One region of the Kitasatospora sp. RG8 genome, then DNA from elsewhere that is predicted to be linked to it. Evidence: riboswitches for the same ligand, from Rfam matches in the RefSeq annotation. Region 1 holds a riboswitch; the other holds the start of a gene.

Evidence for each region. A riboswitch is a leader RNA that binds a small molecule or an ion and turns the genes downstream of it on or off. The one in region 1 is predicted to bind glycine.
Region 2: it holds a riboswitch for glycine, as region 1 does, so the genes downstream of both, gcvT (glycine cleavage system aminomethyltransferase GcvT) here and gcvP (aminomethyl-transferring glycine dehydrogenase) in region 1, are expected to answer to the same signal.

What each region holds. Positions count from the first base shown of each region.
Region 1 is NZ_JAGIYX010000008.1:274,208-281,246, forward strand. It holds gene J5Y04_RS15570 (glutamate--cysteine ligase) at 1-159, opposite strand, end outside; gene J5Y04_RS15575 (hypothetical protein) at 528-1,100, shown strand; gene J5Y04_RS15580 (DUF5999 family protein) at 1,604-1,795, shown strand; gene gcvP (aminomethyl-transferring glycine dehydrogenase) at 1,943-4,843, opposite strand; glycine riboswitch at 5,086-5,189, opposite strand; partial or broken gene J5Y04_RS41770 (PRC-barrel domain-containing protein) at 5,413-5,793, shown strand; gene J5Y04_RS43970 (YsnF/AvaK domain-containing protein) at 5,776-6,735, shown strand; gene J5Y04_RS15595 (MFS transporter) at 6,880-7,039, shown strand, end outside.
Region 2 is NZ_JAGIYX010000004.1:344,429-351,467, forward strand. It holds gene glyA (serine hydroxymethyltransferase) at 1-591, opposite strand, end outside; gene gcvH (glycine cleavage system protein GcvH) at 726-1,103, opposite strand; gene gcvT (glycine cleavage system aminomethyltransferase GcvT) at 1,203-2,324, opposite strand; glycine riboswitch at 2,558-2,663, opposite strand; gene J5Y04_RS09130 (enhanced serine sensitivity protein SseB) at 2,812-3,606, shown strand; gene J5Y04_RS09135 (enhanced serine sensitivity protein SseB C-terminal domain-containing protein) at 3,787-4,725, shown strand; gene J5Y04_RS09140 (ABC transporter permease) at 5,235-6,224, shown strand; gene J5Y04_RS09145 (ABC transporter substrate-binding protein) at 6,279-7,039, shown strand, end outside.

The DNA of each region.
Region 1 (7,039 bases):
CAGGTTGAGCTCGATCTCCAGGCCCATCACCGCCCGGGGCCGGTCGAAGCGGTCCTCCCGCAGCATCCGTCCGAGCGCGTCGAGACAGGACTGGAGCTTGCGGCGGTAGAGCTGCCGGTCCGACAGGTCAGCCCGCGTCGCCACGACCTTCTCGCCCATGGGTCCCCTCCTCCTGAGCCGCCCGGCCGAGCGACCGTGCATGCATCATGCCCACCTCGAAGATCGATACCCGATTGCTTCGAACGGCTTGCAATGCAAGGAAACTGACGGACTTTCAGCACATCCGCCGACTTGCCCGGCGCCACCGCCTGTGATAAACAGGTCACCCTGCGCACCTGTTCGATAGAATTCGCACTGCGCCAAGGCCGGCCCGCTGCTGCTCCGAAAACCTCGTCGACGGCAGCGGCCGTACCAGCACCGCGATCATGCACAACCGGACACGGCCAGGTCCCGTCACCGACGACACACCGCGCCATGCCGGTATGCCGCACTCGCACGCCGATCTCGCACGGAGAGGCGACCCCGCCATGACTCTGCAGACCCCCCAGCCCCCGCCCAGTGCCCTGCGCGCGGTCCTCGCCGCGCTCGACTCGGAGGACGCGCTGCGCCAACCCGCCGCCGCAGCGCTGCGTCATCCGGCCGGACCGCTGCTCCCCGCGCACCCGCTCGCGGTCCACGTCCTGGACGGGCCGCGCCCGGAGCTCACCGCCGCCCGGCGGACGGGCTGGCGCTTCCTGATCAAGGACGGCAGCGAGGTCGCCGCCGCGGCCGAGGTGGTGCAGGGGGCCGAGGGCCACACCTTCTCCCACTTCACCGCCGGGCCCTACCTGGACTCCACCGTCCGGGCACTGCGCCAGGCCTGGCAGCTCGCCCAGACCTCGCGGGCCCGCCGACAGCCCCGGCTGCTGACCTTCCCGGGCCAGTACGCGACGGCGCTGTGGCTGCACGGGCCGGACGCCGACCCGGCATCGGACCTGCTGATCCCGCTGGCGCCGGCCCCGCTCGGGGTCACCGCGCACCGCGCCTACCCCGCGGCCGACCTGCTGCCGGTGCTGGCCCGGGCGCCGCTGGGCCGCCCCCTGCTGCTCGGCTCCTCCTGAGCACCTTTCGGCCCGGACGCTCCCGGGCCTGAGCACCCCCCGACCTGAGCACCCCTCGGCCCGGACGCTCCCCAACCCGAGCACTCCCCTGCCCGAGCGCTCCCCGGCGGGCTCCCCCGCCGGTCGTCCCCCCCGGTCGCCGGGTCGCCCCGGCCGGCCGCCGTCGCACGCTCCGCTTCGCCCGCCCCACCCGGACGGGCCATCAGGCATGGCCCCACCGGGCCAGCCACCTGGTGGCCCGTCCGGGCGCTTTTTCCGTCCGCCGCCACCCGAACGGGTGATCTCTGCCCCCGGGTTGTGGCGCATGTCACCAAATGGCTGCGCGATCGTCCCGGGATGCCGACACTGGGAACCAGCGTGGAAGGACCACCTGTCCTACCCACTTGAGCGCCGGTCCACACCTGCCCGGCGCCGGACAGGATCCGACTACCGCGGCGGCTCCCGACGGCCATCCGAACGGCGCCGCACCACGGGGAGGATCGCAGAGCGAAGCGAGGGTACGTATGTGCCAGCACCGTCCTGAGTGCCCGTCGGCCGAGTCCGAGGACCGCGAGGCGGCCGTACCGGTGGCCTGCCACCCGGAGCAGGGTTGGAGCCTGCTCTGCAACGGCGTCCTGCTCTTCGAGGACACCGGCGAACTGCTGCCCGACGGCCGGGTGATCGCCCCGCGCCGCCCCGTCGCCCACGCGGCCTGACCCGCCGCCGGCGGGGGCGGCGGCCGACAGACGCAGCGGAACGGGCAGGGCCCCGGCGGAACACCTCCCAGTCGAAGACCGGGAGTGTTCCGCCGGGGCCCTGCCACCTGTCGTCCTCCACGGACACCGTCCGTGGGACGCCCTGCGTCAGACGCCGTACTCGTCCAGCGGCGGGCAGGAGCAGACGAGGTTGCGGTCGCCGTACGCGCCGTCGATCCGGCTGACCGGCGGCCAGTACTTGTCCGCCGGGTTCACGCCCGCCGGGAAGACCGCCTCCTGCCGCGAGTAGCCGTGCGCCCAGTCGCCGGCCAGCGTGGCGGCGGTGTGCGGGGCGTTGCGCAGCGGGTTGTCCTCGGCCGCCCACTCGCCCGAACCGACCTTCTCGATCTCGGCCCGGATCTCGATCATCGCGTCGCAGAACCGGTCGATCTCGTGCAGGTCCTCGGACTCGGTCGGCTCGATCATCAGCGTGCCGGCCACCGGGAAGGACATCGTCGGCGCGTGGAAGCCGTAGTCGATCAGGCGCTTGGCGATGTCGTCCACCGTCACGCCCGTCTCCTTGGTGAGCGGGCGCAGGTCGATGATGCACTCGTGCGCCACCAGGCCGCCGGGGCCGGTGTAGAGCACCGGGAAGTGCGGGGCCAGGCGCTTGGCGATGTAGTTGGCGTTCAGCACCGCGACCTGGGTGGCGCGCTTGAGGCCCTCGCCGCCCATCAGCCGGACGTACGCCCAGGAGATCGGCAGGATGGCCGCCGAGCCCCACGGCGCGGCCGAGATCGGGCCGACACCGGTGGCCGGGCCCGCCTCCGCCTGGAGCGGGTGGTTCGGCAGGTACGGCGCGAGGTGCGCGCGCACCGCGACCGGGCCGACGCCCGGGCCGCCGCCGCCGTGCGGGATGCAGAAGGTCTTGTGCAGGTTCAGGTGCGAGACGTCCGCGCCGAACTTGCCCGGCTTGGCGAGGCCGACCAGGGCGTTCAGGTTGGCGCCGTCCACGTAGACCTGGCCGCCGGCCTCGTGCACCGCCGCGCAGATGTCGGTGATCTCGGTCTCGTACACGCCGTGGGTGGACGGGTAGGTGACCATCAGCACCGCGAGCTGGTCGCGGTGCTGCTCGATCTTGGCCTTCAGGTCGTCCACGTCGACGTCGCCGTCGACCAGGGTCTTGACCACGACCACGCGCATGCCGGCCATCACGGCGGAGGCCGCGTTGGTGCCGTGCGCGGAGGACGGGATCAGGCAGACGTCACGCTGGGTGTCGCCGTTGGCGTGGTGGTAGGCGCGGACGGCCAGCAGGCCGGCCAGCTCACCCTGGGAGCCCGCGTTCGGCTGGATCGAGACGGCGTCGTAGCCGGTCACCTCGACGAGCTGCTGCTCCAGCTGACGGATCAGGGTCAGGAAGCCCTGGGCCTGGTCGATCGGCGCGAACGGGTGCAGCTGGCCGAACTCGGGCCAGGTCACCGGCTCCATCTCGGTGGTCGCGTTGAGCTTCATCGTGCAGGAGCCCAGCGGGATCATGCCGCGGTCCAGCGCGTAGTCGCGGTCCGACAGGCGGCGCAGGTAGCGCAGCATGGCGGTCTCGGAGCGGTGGCTGTGGAAGACCGGGTGGGTCAGGTACTCGTCCTCGCGCAGCAGCGCGGCCGGCAGCGCGTCGGCGCCCTCGGCGACCTCCACGCCCTCGACGCCGAACGCGGCCCAGACGCCCGCCAGGTGCTCGCGGGTGGTGGTCTCGTCGGTGGAGACCGAGATCCGGTCCTCGCCGTCCTGGTAGACGTTGATGCCGTGGGCGCGCGCGGCCTCGGCGATCGCGGCGGCCCGGCCGGGCACGACGGCGGTGACGGTGTCGAAGAACTCGCCGTGCAGCAGCTCCACGCCGCCGGCCCGCAGGCCCTCGGCGAGGGCGGCGGCGTAGCGGTGGGTGCGGCGGGCGATGTCGGCCAGGCCGTCCGGACCGTGGTAGACGGCGTACATCGAGGCCATGACGGCGAGCAGCACCTGGGCGGTGCAGATGTTGCTGGTGGCCTTCTCGCGGCGGATGTGCTGCTCGCGGGTCTGCAGCGCCAGGCGGTAGGCGCGGTTGCCGTCGACGTCGACGGAGACGCCGACCAGGCGGCCGGGCAGCGAGCGGGCGTACTCGGCACGCACCGACAGGTAGCCGGCGTGCGGGCCGCCGAAGCCCATCGGCACACCGAAGCGCTGCGAGGTACCGCAGGCGATGTCGGCGCCGAGCGAGCCCGGGGACTTCAGCAGGGTCAGCGCCAGCAGGTCGGCGGCGACGGCGACGATCGCGCCGAGGCCGTGGGCCTGCTCGATGACGGGGGTGAGGTCGCGGACCACACCGGTGGCACCCGGGTACTGGAGCAGCACGCCGAAGACGCCGCGCTCGGCGATCTCGGCGGGGATGCCCGCGGAGAGGTCGGCGACGACGACCTCGACACCGGTCGGCTCGGCACGGGTCTCGATCACCGCGATCGTCTGCGGGAGGGTCTCGGCGTCGACCAGGAAGACACCGCCCTTGACCTTGGTGACGCGGCGGGCCAGCGCCATCGCCTCGGCGGCCGCGGTGCCCTCGTCCAGCAGCGAGGAGCCGGAGGTGGGCAGACCGGTCAGGTCCGAGACCAGGGTCTGGAAGTTGAGCAGCGCCTCCAGGCGGCCCTGCGAGATCTCCGGCTGGTACGGCGTGTAGGCGGTGTACCAGGCCGGGTTCTCCAGGACGTTGCGCAGGATCACCGGCGGGGTGAAGGTGCCGTAGTAGCCCAGGCCGATCATCGGCTGGAGCACCTGGTTGCGGCCGGCCAGCTCGCGCAGCTCGGCGAGGACCTGTGCCTCGCTGCGGCCGCCGGGCAGGTCCAGGGCGGTGATGGAGCGGATCGCCTCGGGCACGGCGGTGGCGGCGAGCTCGTCCAGCGAGCCGTAGCCGACCTGCGCCAGCATCTTCTCCTGCGCGGCGGCGTCGGGGCCGATGTGGCGGTTCTCGAAGGGGCTGGCCAGCTCAAGCTCGGTGAGGGTCGAGGCGCCGGTGGGGCGTCCCGCGTTCGGCTGGGCGTTCATGGTGGTCGAGGCCTCCTGGTCACGGACCGGCGGGGGTACGCACGCCCGTACGGCTTCCGCCGCTGCGGACAACAGCGGACGGGCCTGGGCGGGCGGACCCGACAGGCCTCCCCCTCTGTCATCGGGACCTGAGAGCTTCACCCGCGCGGCACGCGGTGGGCGCGCCGCCGGCTTGCACCGTCGGTGAGGGTGGTGGCCGCCGGCTCCCTCGCCCGCAGTCCTGCCCTGCTTTCCAGAGTGACCTATCCCACACGGTACGGATGCCTGAGAGATTCCGGGGAGGAGTTGCTCCTTCGGCGCCCCGACCAGTGGTTTTCACTGTCGGGGACTCTCCCGAGCGGGCTCGGCGGTCGCGCCCAGGGTACCAGCGGGAGGCCCTTCGATCACGGGTGCGTCAGGTCACTCCGGGACTTCGCCCGTGACCCGGACGGCGCACCACCGGGCCCGTCCGGCCCCGCCCCGGTCGCGGCTGTCCGGTTCATGGCTTTTGGTGTGAAGTGGCGGATGGGACGGGCGGGCCGGCCGCCGGCCTGCGGGAGTCCCGCAGGCGCAGCGCACTGGAGGAAAGAGTGCAGACCGATATCGACCCCCGGGACCTCATCGGCCACAAGGCGGTCGACCGCAACGGAGACAAGATCGGCACGGTCGACGAGGTGTACCTGGACGACGCCACCGGACAGCCCGAGTGGGCCGCCGTCCGGACCGGCATCTTCGGCCGGGACGCCTTCGTCCCCCTGACCACGAGCGAGTTCTCCGGCGACGAGCTGCGGGTTCCGTACGACAAGTCGCTGGTGAAGGAGTCGCCGGACTTCGGCGTTGGCCAGCACCTGTCACCGGCCCAGGAGCTCCAGCTCTACCGCTACTACGGGCTGGACACCCCGGTGGACGGGCGCCCGTCGGCGGGCGACGGCTCCGGCTCCGAGCCGGCCGACCTGGACTTCGGCTCCGTCCCGCCCGCGGCGGCCCAACCCGCGGCCCCGACGGCGGGCACGGCGGCGGGCACGGCGGCAGCGGCGGGCACGGTAGCCGCCGCAGCAGCAGCGGCCCCGGCGTCGAAGTCCGCGGACCAACCCGCCGCCGCGGCACCGGCACCGGCACCGGCACCGGCACCCAAGCCGCTCGCCTTCCACTCGGCCGACAGCTTCCACTCGGCCGACAGCGCGACCCCGTCCCCCCTCATCACCCCGGCGGCCGACCTCGGCAAGCCGTCCGAACCCGCCACGGAGGCCAACGTGCGAACCCTCAGCACCACCGCGCCCGCCGCCCCCGCGGCGCCGGTCACCCATGAGCCGCGCCCCGCGGCCGCACCGGCCACCCCGGCCACCTCCGCCACCACCCCAGCCACCACCCCTGCCGACTCCACCGCCTCCGGTCCGGCCTCGTCCGCGCCCAGCGGCCCGGTGGAGATCACCTGCCGCGAGGAGCGCCTGGACATCACCACCGAGTGGCACGTCCTGGGCACCGCGAAGCTGCGCAAGTACGTGACCAGCGAGCCGGTGGAGCGCCGGGTCCCGGTGGTCCGCGAGCGCGTCCGGGTGGAGCGGATGCCGGTCGGCGAGACGGAGCGGGCCTCGCTCAGCGACAAGGAGATCGCGGAGGCGGTGGAGGAGGTCACCCTGCGCGAGGAGCGCCCGGTGGTCCGCAAGTACCTGGCCCCGATCGAGCGGGTGCGCCTGGTGGTCGAGCGGTACACCTCCGAGGAGGTGATCCGCGACGAGCTGCGCCGCGAGCACGTCGAGGTGCACGACAACACCGCCGCCGCCTCGACCCCGGGCCCCACTTCCCCGAACGCACACGCCCCCGCCCAGCCCACCTCCGCGCCGACCCCCACGCCGGCCTCCGCCGCGGCCGACGAACCGTCCCGCCCGGCCACGCTCAGGCCGCTTGCCTGACGACGCCTCACCGGGGACCCCGGGCCCGCCGCGGCCCGGGGTCCTTCGACTTTGCCAAAGCTTCACCGATCGATATTTGACACAATGAAGTATCTCCCTGCATGGTTACTTCAGTTCATTCACTATGTACGGGAGGAAGCAACCGTGAGTGAGGCACCACAGCCCACCACCGCGGCCGAGAAGCAGAGCAGCGCCCGGGTCCTGCCGGCCCTCATCCTGGCGATGCTGTCGTTCAGCGTGGTGCAGACCGCGGTCGTCCCGATCCTGCCCTCGCTGGCCAAGGAGCTCAGCGTCTCCGGCTCCA
Region 2 (7,039 bases), on a different contig from region 1:
CAGGGCGCCGACCTCGTCGGCGATGCGGCGGAACGCGGCGAAGTCCAGCTGGCGCGGGTAGGCGGACCAGCCGGCGATGATCAGCTTGGGCTGGTGCTCCTTGGCGAGGCGCTCGACCTCGGCCATGTCGACCTGGCCGGTCTTGTCGTCCACGTGGTACGCGGCGACGTTGTAGAGCTTGCCGGAGAAGTTGATCTTCATGCCGTGGGTCAGGTGACCGCCGTGGGCCAGGGACAGGCCCAGGATGGTGTCGCCCGGCTGGATCAGCGCGAACATCGCGGCGGCGTTGGCCTGCGCGCCGGAGTGCGGCTGGACGTTGGCGTGCTCGGCGCCGAACAGGGCCTTGATCCGGTCGATCGCGATCTGCTCGACCACGTCGACGTGCTCGCAGCCGCCGTAGTAGCGGCGGCCGGGGTAACCCTCGGCGTACTTGTTGGTCAGCACCGAGCCCTGGGCCTCCATGACCGCCACCGGGGCGAAGTTCTCGGAGGCGATCATTTCCAGGGTGGTCTGCTGGCGGTGCAGCTCGGCGTCGACCGCGGCGGCGATCTCGGGGTCGAGCGAGTGCAGGGACTGGTTGAGAACCGTCATGGTGTGGTCTTCCCGGGAGGAGAGAAGGAGGTCCCGCGCGTGGCGCGCCCCCGCGGGGGTGGCGGCGGGCGACGGGAGGGAGGGACGGCCGGCGGCGGGGCGGCCGCAGCGCTGCGGCCGCCCCGGCGGGTGGCTCAGGCCGGGTTGGTGAGGGCGTCGTACTCGGCGGCGCTCAGCAGCTCGTCGGTCGACTCGACACGCACCTTGAACAGCCAGCCGCCCTCGAACGGGGCGCTGTTGACCAGGGAGTTGTCGTCCAGGACGTCCTGGTTGACCTCGGTGATCTCACCGGTGACCGGCGAGTACAGGTCGCTGACCGACTTGGTGGACTCCAGCTCGCCACAGGTCTCACCCGCGGTCACGGTCTCGCCGACCTCGGGCAGCTGCACGTAGACGATGTCACCGAGGGCGTCGGCCGCGTGGGCGGTGATGCCGACCGTGGAGACACCGTCCTCGGCGGCGGTCAGCCACTCGTGCTCCTTGGTGTACTGCAGGTGCGTGGGGTTGCTCATGGCGTCATTCTCCAGGATGGGAAGCGGGTACGACGAAGCGGCCCGGCGGCCGGGCACGCCTCGGCGGGGGAAGCGGAGGGGGGAAGCGGCGGGGAGGGGTCAGCGGGCGCGCTTGTAGAAGGGCAGCGCCACGACCTGGACCGGCTCGTGCTTGCCGCGGACGTCCACCGCGACGGTGGTGCCGGGGGCGGCGTGCGCCGCGTCCACGTAGGCGATCGCGATCGGCTTGCCCAGGGTGGGGGAGGGCGCGCCGGAGGTGATCCGGCCGATCGGGGCGCCGTCGGCGGAGACCACCGTGTACTCGGCGCGCGGCACGCGCTTGCCCTCGGAGACCAGGCCGACCAGCACCCGCGGCGGGTTGGCCTCGGCCTCGGCGGCGGCCTTCTCCAGCGCCTTGCGGCCGACGAACGCACCCTCGTTGGTGGTCTTGTCGAAGCGGACGACGCGGCCGAGACCGGCGTCGAACGGGGTCAGGTCGGTGGAGAGCTCGTGCCCGTACAGCGGCATGCCGGCTTCCAGGCGCAGCGTGTCGCGGCAGGAGAGGCCGCAGGGGACGAGGCCGCGGTCGGCGCCGGCCTCGGTCAGCGCCTGCCAGATCTGCTCGGCGTCGCCGGGGTTGCAGAAGATCTCGAAGCCGTCCTCGCCGGTGTAGCCGGTGCGGGCGAGCAGCACGTCGCGGCCGGCGACCTGGGCCGGGAGGATCGCGTAGTACTTCAGGCCGGGCAGGTCGGCCTCGGTGGTGGCGGTGAGGATCGCGGTGGCCTCGGGGCCCTGGACGGCGATCAGCGCGTAGGTGTCGCGGTCGTCGGTGACGACGGCGTCGTAGCCCTTGGCCCGGGCGATCAGCTCGTCCAGCACCAGCTGGGCGTTGGAGGCGTTGGCGACGACCAGGAAGGCGTCCTCGCGCAGGCGGTAGACGATCAGGTCGTCCAGGATGCCGCCGTCCTCGGCGCAGATCATGGTGTAGCGGGCGCGCAGCACGCCGAGCGCGGAGACGAAGCCGACCAGCGCGTGGTCCAGCATCTCGCCGGCCTGCGGGCCGGTGACGGTGATCTCGCCCATGTGGGAGAGGTCGAAGAGACCGGCCTTGGTGCGGACGGCGAGGTGCTCCTCGCGCTCGCTCCCGTAACGCAGCGGCATGTCCCAGCCCGCGAAGTCGGTCATGGTGGCGCCGAGGCTGCGGTGCAGCGCGTCGAGCGCGGTGAGGCGGAGGGACGACATGGCCTGGAACTCCTCGGTCTGGGCACTCAGGGGTGCGCACGCCGGACCGGTCCCGCTCGGAGAGGGACCTGACCTGCGCGCGGGCATGCGGCGGCTGGGTCTCCCCATCTGTCGTCGTACCTGAGAGCTTCACCGCACGCGGGCCCGCAGCTCTTTACAGCTAACAGGACAGCATGGCGGCTTGCACCGTGGGTGGGCGCGCGACCGGGCCGTGCGCCGCTTTCCAGATGTGCCTAATCCGTGCGGTAGGGGTGCCTGAGAGATTCCGGGGAGGACTTGCTCCTTCGGCGCCGGTCCTGCCGCCGTCGGCGGCACTCCGGACTCTCCCGCGCGGGTTCGAGCGGCCGGTATGGAGTTAGGGGGCGGCCCGGCGAGAACGCGGAGCCGCGGACATCATGGCACGTCCGGCGCCCGTGCGGGAGAGGGGCCCCGGGCGGCCCGCTAGGCTGCACGCGTCGACGAGCCAGTGAGGCGGTACAAGGGGCGCATGGGGTACCCGGTGGAGCAGCAGCAGGGGTGGGGCGGTCCGGACTCGGTGCCGCCCGGCGGCGGATGGCCTGCCAACGAGCTGGAGCAGGTGCTCACCGCCGCGCTCGGCGATCCGGGCGCCACGCCGCGGGTGTTCGAGGTGCTCGCCCGCAGCCAGGTGTGGATCCCGCTGCCGGCCGGGGCCGACCCGCAGGGCCAGGCGCTGAACCTGCCGACCGTGGAGCTGGGCGGGGAGCCGTACGTGCCGGTCTTCTCCTCGCAGGAGGTGTTCCTCCAGCAGGCGCCGGGGATGCCGTTCGCGATCGCGCCGGTCTGGGAGTTCGCCCGCGGGCTGCCGCTGGGCGTGGGCATCGCGGTGAACCCGGAGGCGGCGGTCGGCATCCCGGTGCCGCCGCAGGGTGTGGCCGAGCTGCGGCGCGGGCCGCGGGAGGACCGCTGGGAGGCCGCGCAGGCGCCGTCCGGCGGCCGGGTGGCGCTGCGCGAGCCGGTGCCGGGCGAGGACCCGGAGGCCTTCCTGGCCGCCTGCCGCGGCGAACTGTCGGCGCTGCCCGGGGTGCTCACCGCCCGGCGGGCGCTGGCCAGCGTCGAGGGCGAGCCCACCGTGATGTTCGTCGGCGTCCAGCTGGACCGGCTGGCCCCGGCCGACCCGGCCGCCGTGAACGAGGCGCTGGGCCGGGCGCTGGGAACCGCGCCGCTGCCCGGCGGCGTCCACCTCGTACTGCTCGACCTCGCGGAGGACCCCGTGGTCGAGTGGTTGCTCGACAAGGTCCAGCCGTTCTACACACGGATGTGACCCGGCGCGGAAGCGACGTGCCCCTCCCCGCCCGCCGTCGGGCGGCCCGCGAACGGGTAGGAGGGGCCCAAGGCAGGCACGTCGGCGTGGCGGTGGTCGGTGGCGCCCCATAGGGTGCGTGCAGACACCCGTCGGGCCGGCGGCAGGTGAGGGAAAGAAGAGGCGCAGCGAGGTGGGCGCATGAGTGCGGGAGCGGTAGCGGGCGGTGTACCGGGGCCCTGGGGCCAGGCACCCGCCGGGCGCCCCGGCGCGGATCCGAGAGCGCTGGAACACGCCCTGCGCGAGGTCGCGCCGGAGCGCTGGGAGGCGTACGAGGCGCTGCTGCACGCCCTGGCCGACGGCCAGGTGCTGATGCTGCTCTGGCACGGGACGCCGGGAAGCCCGGACGCCCAGTACGGGAACATGGAGATCAGCGGCCACGGCTACGCGCCGGCGGTCACCTCGCCCGAGCAGCTGGCGGCGTCCGGCTGGGCGCGGGCGCACGAGGTGATCTCGGGGCGCGAGATCGCCGCCTCGCTCTACCGGACCCGCTGGGGCCTCTGGCTCAACCCGCACGCCCCCGGCGGCGGGGTCGGCGTGCCCTGGGCGGACCTGCGGCGGATCGCGGCCGGCCTGGACCGGCTGCCGGCCGGGCCGCTGAAGCTGAGTGAACCGCAGGTGCCCGCCCAGCAGTTCTTCGCACTGCTGGAGCACCAGGCGGGCGAGGTGCGGGCGGTCAAGGCGCTCCGCCGGGCCTGGGTGCAGCCCTCCGTAGGCGAACCGTACCTGGCCATCGGCCTTGAGCTGTACGAGAGTTCGCCGCCCACGGTGGAGGCCGTCCGGGCGTTGATGCAGCGGGCGATCGCGGTCGCGCCGGAGGGCCTGGCCGTCTCCACGGTGGCGATGGGCGACGAGTACGACCCGGTGGCGCTCTGGATGCGGGCCAACGCACGGCCGTTCTACGACCGCGAGGCGGGTGCCCAGGGCCGGCCGCCGGCCACGGCGTACCCGCCGGTGCCCCCGCCGCCGTACGCCTCGCAGGCGGGGCCGGGGTACGGCTACGGCACCCAGCCGCCCGCCCCGGGCTGGCAGGGCCAGCCGCCGCCGCAGCAGCCCTGGCCCGGCTACCCCACCCGCTGACGCGGTAGCGGCCGAGCGGCGCGGCAAAGGCCGAGCGACGCGGTAAAGACCAAGCAAAGAAACCGGTTTGACGATCCGTCGGACCGGTTTCGGCGTTTTCCGGACGAAGTTCCCGTTCGTGCTGGCAGACATCTTGACATGGCTGTTACAGCTGTGTGAAGAGCGGTATGCCGAAGATCCAGAGGTGCATGTCGACAGATCACAGTTGGGCATCTGTCGGTTGTCAGGGCTGGCGCAAGCCAGTTCGGATGGCAGAGAGTTCTGCAAACGCACCGCGCGTGGTTGGCGCCCCACAAAGGCGAACGCGCAGGCGGACAGCTTGATCCACGCGATGCCCATCCCGCGTGGCGGCAGTACCCGAGCACGCAGTACCGCACGTCGTACCGCTGCGAACACCGCCCTGTACCTCCGTACGTCCGCACCTCCGCACGTCCGCACCAGCCGTCCCGCCGATCCCGGCGACCGGCACCCGTGGGCCGGCCACCGTCGGCGAGGGGACCGAACTGACCATGACCGCACCCATCAAGACCGCCGGAAACGCACCGGAGGCAGACGCCGCCGCGAGCCCGGCCAAGAAGATCGAGGGCCGCTCGCTCGGCCAGATCGCCTGGACCCGTTTCAAGCGGGACAAGGCCGCCGTCGCCGGCGGCATCGTGGTGATCCTGCTGATCCTGCTCGCCGTGCTGGCCAAGCCGATCGAGTCGGTCTTCGGCATGGACCCCGACGCGCTCAACCAGGACCTCCTGGACGCCAACCTCGGCGGCCTGCCGTTCGGGGACTGGGGCGGCATGAGCATGGACCACCCGCTCGGCGTCGACCCGCTGCAGGGCCGCGACCTGCTCGCCCGCGTCATCGAGGGCTCCTGGGTCTCGCTGCTCGTCGCCTTCGGGGCGACCCTGCTCTCCAACACCATCGGCACCGTGCTCGGCGTGATGGCCGGCTACTACGGCGGCTGGGTGGACAACCTGATCAGCCGGGTGATGGACGTGTTCCTCGCCTTCCCGCTGCTGCTCTTCGCCATCGCGATCTCCGCCTCGCTGCAGGGCGGCGCCTTCGGCCTGCACGGCCTCCCGCTGCACATCATGGTGCTGATCTTCGTGATCGGCTTCTTCAACTGGCCCTACATGGGCCGGATCGTGCGCGGCCAGACCCTCTCGCTGCGCGAGCGCGAGTTCGTCTACGCCGCCCGCAGCCTGGGCGCCCGCGGGCCGTTCATCCTGTTCAAGGAGCTGCTGCCCAACCTGGTCGGTCCGATCCTGGTCTACTCGACCCTGCTGATCCCGACCAACATCCTCTTCGAGGCCGGCCTGAGCTTCCTCGGCGTCGGCATCCAGGCCCCGCAGTCCTCCTGGGGCGGGATGCTCAACGACGCGATCAAGTACTACCAGGTGGACCCCCAGTACATGGTGGTCCCCGGTATGGCGATCTTCCTCACGGTTCTCGCCTTCAACCTGCTCGGCGACGGGCTGCGTGACGCCCTCGATCCCAAGAGCAACTGACCTCTCGTCAGGACCCTCCGATACGCCACCACTCCTCAAGGGGTTGATCCCACCATGCGTAGGTCCCGTACCGTCGCGCTGACCGCAGTGGCTGCCGCCACTGTCCTGGTCGTCACCGGCTGCTCGTCCAGCTCCTCCAAGAGCGGGGACAGCAACTCGTCCTCCGCCGCCTCCTCCGGCGGTGCCGACGCGGCCACCAAGGGCATCGTCAACGCCTCGGACAAGAAGGGCGGGACGGTCACCTACGAGATGAAGGGCACGCCGGACTCGCTCGACCCCGGCAACACGTACTACGCGTACATCTACAACTTCTCGCGCCTGTACGGGCGTCCGCTGACCACCTTCGCCCCGGGCCCCGGCGACGAGGGCAACAAGCTGGTCCCGGACCTCGCCGAGTCGATGGGCCAGCCGAGTGCGGACGGCCTGACCTGGACGTACAAGCTGCGCGCGGGCCTCAAGTACGAGGACGGCAGCGCGATCACGTCCAAGGACGTCAAGTACGCGGTGGAGCGCTCCAACTGGGCGCCGGACGTGTTCTCGAACGGTCCGACGTACTTCAAGGAGCTGCTGGTCGACAACCCGACCCCGTACGAGGGTCCGTACAAGGACACCACCGGTGACCTGAAGTCGATCGAGACCCCGGACGACCTGACCGTCGTCTTCCACCTGAAGCACGCCTTCGCGGACTTCGACTACCTGGTCTCCGCCCCGCAGACCGTCCCGGTCCCGAAGGACAAGGACAAGGGCGCCGACTACGTCAAGCACCCGCTCGCCTCGGGCAGCTACAAGTTCGAGTCCTACGAGGACGGCAAGCA